DNA from 2 places in the Asticcacaulis sp. P2_C5 genome. Region 1 is predicted to be linked to the other one. Evidence: riboswitches for the same ligand, from Rfam matches in the RefSeq annotation. Region 1 holds a riboswitch; the other holds the start of a gene.
What was found. Region 1 has a riboswitch for S-adenosylmethionine ahead of metX (homoserine O-succinyltransferase MetX). Riboswitches for the same ligand answer to the same signal wherever they lie in the genome.

Region 1 (3,400 bases):
GCCACCGCCACCTGGGATGCCGCGGAATACGCGGCCATCGACGACGTAGTGCGCAGCGGCATGTTTACGATGGGCCCCAAGGTCGCGGAATTCGAAAAACGCTTTGCCGACTACCAGGGCAGCCGCTACGCCGTGATGGTCAATTCCGGCTCGTCGGCCAACCTGCTAATGATCGCCAGCCTGTTTTATTCCACTGATGCAAAATTGAAGTTGCAGCCCGGCGACGAGATCATCGTCCCCGCCGTTTCATGGCCCACAACCTACTATCCGCTGCATCAGTATGGCTTGAAGCAGGTGTTTGTCGATATCGACCTGCACACCCTGAACTACGACCTCAAGGCGCTTGAGGCGGCGGTCAGCGACAGGACGCGGGCGATCATGGTCGTCAACCTGCTGGGCAACCCCAATGATTTTACGGAAATCGAGCGCATTATCGCCGGTCGTGACATCATTGTGGTTGAAGACAATTGTGAATCGCTGGGCTCTGAATTCAACGGCAGGAAGGGCGGTTCTTTCGGCGTTGTCGGTTCGTTTTCAAGCTTCTTCTCCCATCATATCTCGACGATGGAGGGCGGCCTGGTTACGACCAACGACGAAGAGCTCTATCATATCATGCTGTCGCTTCGCGCTCATGGCTGGACGCGCAACCTGCCCAAGGTCAATCGCCTGACCGGCACCAAATCCGACGATCCGTTCGAAGAGGCGTTCAAGTTTGTCCTGCCCGGCTACAATTTCCGGCCGCTCGAAATGTCGGGCGCGATCGGCATCGAACAGGTCAAGAAACTGCCGTCCCTGATTACGGAACGGCGCAAAAACGCTGAATATTTGAAGCAGTATGTCGGCGATCACCCCGACTTCGCCATTCAGCGTGAAATCGGCGCCAGCAGCTGGTTCGGTTTTGCCCTGGTTATTCGCCCGGGCTCGGCCCTGACGCGTAAAGAACTGGTGCAGCGCCTGACGGCCGGCGGGTTCGAATGCCGGCCGATCGTTGCGGGCAACTTCGCCAAGAACAAGGTCATGGACCTTATGGCGCATGAGATTCACGGCTCGCTGGACAATGCCGACCATATCGACACGCACGGCCTGTTTATCGGCAACCATCATTATCCAATCGAGGACGCATTGCAGGAACTTGCAGCTATCTGAAGCATGTCGTGCGTACAAGCGACGGCGCAGACGGAGTGGTAAGCATGAATTGGCAGGACGCGAGCCCATGAAAGTTGAGCCACCCTCACTTGAAAAATCAATTAAAACACGGTTCGCTGCCGTACTCAGAAGTGATGGATTTTCCGGTTCAGGAAGGACCTTTCGGCGGACTATCAATGGGATAATCTGCATTGTGCAATTCCAAGGCAGCCGCGCTGGGGGAAGTTTTGCGGTCAACCTCGGCCTGCAGCCTGTCGCTATCCTTGACGAGCAAGAAACAACGCCAGGCGCTAAAAAGCTAAGCGAGGCTGACTGTGAGTTCAGGCGCCGATTAGCTGCCAATGGCGGTGACCAATGGTGGTCCTACTCTAACCAGCTAAGTCTGGACGCGGCATTGGACGATGCCTTGCATGTCTACACCGCCGTGGGACGGCATGCATTTGCGTTGCAGACAGGCTCCGATGCTCCCCTTTACACGATCACGCCACAAGCGTTCGCCGAAGGTCGTCTCGATTTGTCCGGCTTCAAGACGACGAACGTCAGAATTGCACGCGCGCTTGCTCTGATGCGTTTGGCAGATGGCCGGACAGACGACGCAATAGCCTTCGCAAAACTGGCTCTCGAAGTGCTGGGACAAGCCTCAGGACTGAGGCGAGAACTCGAAGTGATCGCTAATGGTCCTTAGCAATGCGTCGATCGACCATAACGATGACGACCGCGGTGTTATCCCAAATCCAAAAGCTAGAACGAACGTCGCCCGGCGCGATGGCGGCCTCTTGACGCAACTGCGAAATTGAGCGATTAAATTGATCACTCATCGAGACCAGCCGAGGGAAAGGCCCGACGACGCTGGGGCAACCGCCACATGCCTGTGGAATGGTGCCAACTCCTACAGGGCTCATTTCCCTGACAGATGAGAGACGCGAACACCCGCCAATGGACGCGGGGAGTCGATCTCTCGACTGGTCACGATGACTATTCTTTTCCGTGACCGGACACACCATGAACGCGATCTCACTTGATCTTCCTGACCTTGTCGGCACCGATATTGTCGCCGTCATTCCCGCCGATTTCCGCCTGGAAAGCGGCCAGATGCTGGCGCAAAAAGATGTGGTGGCGCGCCTCTACGGTCCGCGTAATGCACCCGTCGTCGTGGCCGCCGGTGGCATTTCGGCCGGCCGCGTCCTGTTTGCCAAGGAAGACGCCACCGACACGGCGCCCGGCTGGTGGGAAGGCGTCGCAGGCCCCGGCGAAGCGCTCGACCTCAATATCTGGCGCGTGCTCAGCATCGAGTTTGCGCCCCAGCTGCCGGCCAGTCAGATCTATACCATCACCACCCACGACCAGGCGCGCCTGGTGAAGCTGCTGCTCGACCAGATTCAGGTCGATCGCATCTATTCCTTTATCGGTGCCTCCTACGGCGCCATGATCGGCCTGGCGTTTGCCGAGCTCTATCCCGATGCTGTTGAGCGTCTCTGTATTATCTCGGCCGCCCATCGCGCCCATCCGATGGCAACGGCGTTCCGCGGCTTGCAACGCCGTCTGCTGATGTTCGGCAAGGAGACCGGCCGTGACGCCGAAGGCATTTCGCTGGCCCGCCAGCTGGCCATGACGACCTATCGCTCTGACGCCGAATTTGCCGAGCGTTTCGACGGCCCGGCACCGGATCTGGCCGGCGAGAACTATACGGTCTGCGGTTATCTGCGGGCGCGCGGCGACGCCTATGCCGCCACCGACGTCAACCGCTGGATCGCCATGTCGGACAGCCTGGATCGCCACCGGGTCGATCCGGCAAAGATCAAGGCGCGCGTCTATCTCGCCGCAGTACCGACCGATCGCCTGGTCCCGTTCGCCGACATGCAGTTGCTGCACGAGGGCCTGCGGGACAGCGTGCTAATCGAATTCCCCTCGCTCTACGGCCACGACGCCTTCCTCAAAGAGATCAAGCTGGTGTCGGAAATCGTCAAGACATCCCTGACGCAGTGAGGTTTTTATTGGAACCGCGAATGAACGCGAATAAACGCGAATATTCGAACCTGTCCTGAAAAGACAGCGAAAGCCCGAGCCATCATCTGAGCGCCTTCAGCGCTCACTTCATTCGCGTTTATTCGCGTTCATTCGCGGTTCCCAACCTTCCAACCGCCTGTCCCCTATTCGAGACCATGAAAGACTTCCTCAAAGACGCCAGCCTGGCCACCAAGGTCATCAATATCGGCATCGACAGCGACCCGGCGCACGGCTCGGTCATGCCGCC
Region 2 (3,400 bases), on a different contig from region 1:
CTTTTTGTGCTGATTGCGATCGCCATGGCGCTCGGTTTCGCGGCACTCCTGTCCTCTACGGCCGGAGCCATACAGCTGATTCAAACCCTGTTAGGCTAATTCCGGTCACCGTCCCCGGATTGGCGCGTAAGCGGGCCCGTGGGGGCCAGGATAGGATTGAAACATGCAAAGATCTGAGATGGTGCGCCAAGGCGCACAGCAACTGTTTGCGACCGAAAGAGCCTTTGACACCGCGCTTATCGAACTGGCCACCCTGTCGAGCAGCCTGGTGCGCATGCGTATGGACGGAAACCTGTCGGCGGTCGTCGGGCAGAATGTGATTGACGGCATCGCTAAATCGTATGCTTCTCTGTCGGAGGCGAGGAGCGCGATTGTGACGGTTCACAAGGACCTGGACGCGGTGAAAACCCAAATGGGCTGCCGGACGGTGGCTTTTGGCACCGAAGACGACAAGCTGGTAACACCGCCATCGGGTCGTCATGTTCATGTTGTCGTGGCCTCGGAGAATGCGGCATAGGCATTTATGGATAAAGAACTGATAGCGTTAGTGTGGGCGAAGGGCGGAGACATTGCCGCCGTCATTGTTTGCATGTGGGCTTTTCTGCGTGGCGGTCCCGTCGAGAGATACGGGGCCGCCATTATTTCTGTTGCCTGGACACTGAGCTTTTTTCTGACTTCACACGCCGGCAATGGGCCCGGAGTCGCCGTTATCACGATCGACATCGTGGCGCTGTTTCTGTTTGCCGTTTTGGCCATCTGGTCGCGGCGCATGTGGACTTTTTTTGCGACGGGCGCCATTTTGAACGCCGTGGTCGCGCACCTAGTCCGCGCGCTGACGAAATTTGCCGTCTTTGGCTATGTGACGACCACAGGATTCTGGACCGGCTGGATCGTGCTCATCTGCCTCGCCTTCGGTATACTCGGTTATCGCCGCAGTCTCGGGCCCAAATAGAGATGCGTTCCCCCTACCGGCTGGTCATTTTCGATTTCGACGGCACGCTCGCTGACAGCGGCGATTGGATGGTTGGCGTGCTCAATGAGATCGCGGCCAAGCATCGCTTCCGCCGGGTGAACGACGACGATATCGACCATCTGCGTGGGCTGGATACGCGTGGCGTTATGAAAAGCCTCGGGGTCCAGCACTGGCGTCTGCCGTTCATCGCCGCGGATATGCGACGACGCAGCGTCAGCGTGGCGGAAAAGATTTTACTGTTCGACGGGATCGAGCCGCTGCTTGGGCGGCTGCATGGCGCAGGCGTGCGGATTGCTGTCGTCAGCTCGAACAGCGAGGCGACGATACGAACGGTGCTGGGGACATCGGCCAGCCTGGTTTCCGACTATGCCTGCGGTGTGTCGCTGTTCGGCAAGGCCGGCAGGTTCAAGGCGATGCTGAAGCGCGCCGGCGTGTCGCCCGCGGACGCGCTCTGTGTCGGCGACGAGGAACGCGACATTCACGCGGCGCAGAAAGCCGGCGTAACAGCGGCGGCCGTGGGCTGGGGCTATGCCAAGACATCTGTCCTGAAGGCCGCCGGTCCGACCCATTTGTTCGACACGGTGGCAGCCCTTGAGGCGGAGTTGCTACGTGGGGCATGACCAGCCGCGCGCACAGCGCCCAGGGCGGGAACGGCTCGTTCTTGACCCATTGAATCCTGTCGCGAGATAAGCTAATACGCGCCTGCATCCAGAGTTGGGCCCGACCCGACGCCAACCTGCCTTCCCAGGCAAGGTGGCATCCTTGCAAAAGGTGATGCGGCCGATTGTCGGCAACGAAGTGGGACGACGGATTTCCCTTTTCGCGACCTCTGAGCCCTGGGCTTGAGCTATGAACGCGTTTGTACGGCACGTGCCGGCCGAAGATGATTTTGTCCGCGACCTGTCGGGCGAATTGATCCACATTTTACATGTCTCTGCGATGGCGGGAAGCGATACCGCAATGGTCATGTCGTGCCTGAGTGCGTCCGGTGCAGGGCTGGGCCAGGTACGGACGTCGCGCTGCGGCGAGCGCATGACTCACCGGCTGCGTGTCACGCATCTCGATCCGTCAGCGGCACGCCATCTCGCCGGTCGGTTGGCTGCGCTGCCGGGCGTCTGTGAGGCCAGGGTCGAGCACCTGATCGCGCGTCACGGTTTTCATTAAGCGGGTAGTCGTGCTATCCCAGCGGTATGAGCTATTTCGTCTCGCATATGGCATCGGTCCAGCGCGCCCGCGTGCACAAAGGCACCTGCAAGCTGTGCCGCGAAGGGCAGGGGGAACTCAAGCCGACCGGACCCGCGGGCGATGTCGGTTGGTCGCGTGCCTTCCCCAACCTGCTCGAAGCGCGGGCCTATATGATGAAGACCTTCGCCAAATACAAAAGCCTGGGCCTGTGCCCGACCTGCAAGCCGTGATCAGGCGGGCCCGGGGGCATTGTTGCTGAGATCGGGGCGCTTTTCGTCGCCAAGGATGTCTTTGCCGCGTTTTTGTTGTGCGACATCGGCCAGGATAGCTTCCAGTTTGGCCGGATCGAACGGTTTCAACAGAAAATAGGAACAGCCGACCTCCAGCGCCCTGTCCCTGTGCTGCTGCTGGCCATAGCCCGTATGGGCAATAAACACCGTGCCGCGCAGGGCCGGTATCGCCTTCATCTCGGTGCAAAGCTCGAACCCGTCCAGCCCCGGCAATCCGATATCGAGCAGTACGACATCGGGTACCCTTAGCTTGGCGGCGGCGATGGCGACGTCAGCGCGCCCGGCCAGGTCATAGGTGTTGCCGGAGGTTTCGACGACCCAACCCGTCGTCTGGGCGGCGGCAAAATTGTCGTCGACAATCAGTATATGCAGGCCATCGGATCGACTCTTCCCGTCGGCCATGCCGCATCCTTTTCATTCAAATTGCGCGTTGTTATCGCGTATCTGTGCCCATGCACATTGAGGCTTTACATGGATTTCAGCACATAAGTCGGATGCCTGGTGCCACGCGGGGAACTGCCTTGTGTATCCGGGTAACATTCATTGCGATCAGCGTCTGTGCACTTGTGCACACTTGCCATTGTCTTGGCCACCTTATTGGGAACGCGTGATGACCTCTCCGACGAAAGAGCAGATGCTGAGCAATGGGCTTCTGTCGGTTCTGGCGGAAGAGGATCGCCAGCGGCTGCAACCGCATATGATGGCGCTTGAGATGAGAGCGCATACGACTCTCATCCACGCCGGTGACGACGTGGTCGAAACATGGTTTCCCTGCGGAGGCGCCCTGGCGGCCTTCTGTATCGAAGGTACCCAGGGAACGGCCGTCGACGTCGGTTTCGTCGGACGCGAGGGCGCCATCGGCGGCGTTGTTTCAAACGGACATGTGCCGTCCTACAGCACATCACTGGTCCGGGTCGAAGGTCTGTTCCTGCGTTTGAAAACCTCCGCGCTT

Region 2: another riboswitch for S-adenosylmethionine. It lies ahead of AC1DXO_RS20680 (hypothetical protein); the one in region 1 lies ahead of metX (homoserine O-succinyltransferase MetX).

The regions. Positions count from the first base shown of each region.
Region 1 covers NZ_JBFUDU010000024.1:7,754-11,153, reverse strand. The annotation lists gene AC1DXO_RS25605 (DegT/DnrJ/EryC1/StrS family aminotransferase) at 1-1,146, shown strand, start outside; gene AC1DXO_RS25600 (DUF4304 domain-containing protein) at 1,214-1,831, shown strand; SAM riboswitch class I at 1,958-2,066, shown strand; gene metX (homoserine O-succinyltransferase MetX) at 2,149-3,132, shown strand; gene metB (cystathionine gamma-synthase) at 3,309-3,400, shown strand, end outside.
Region 2 covers NZ_JBFUDU010000013.1:27,357-30,756, forward strand. The annotation lists gene AC1DXO_RS20665 (hypothetical protein) at 164-517, shown strand; gene AC1DXO_RS20670 (hypothetical protein) at 524-952, shown strand; gene AC1DXO_RS20675 (HAD hydrolase-like protein) at 955-1,593, shown strand; SAM-I-IV-variant riboswitch at 1,673-1,781, shown strand; gene AC1DXO_RS20680 (hypothetical protein) at 1,823-2,137, shown strand; gene AC1DXO_RS20685 (hypothetical protein) at 2,164-2,388, shown strand; gene AC1DXO_RS20690 (response regulator) at 2,389-2,850, opposite strand; gene AC1DXO_RS20695 (Crp/Fnr family transcriptional regulator) at 3,059-3,400, shown strand, end outside.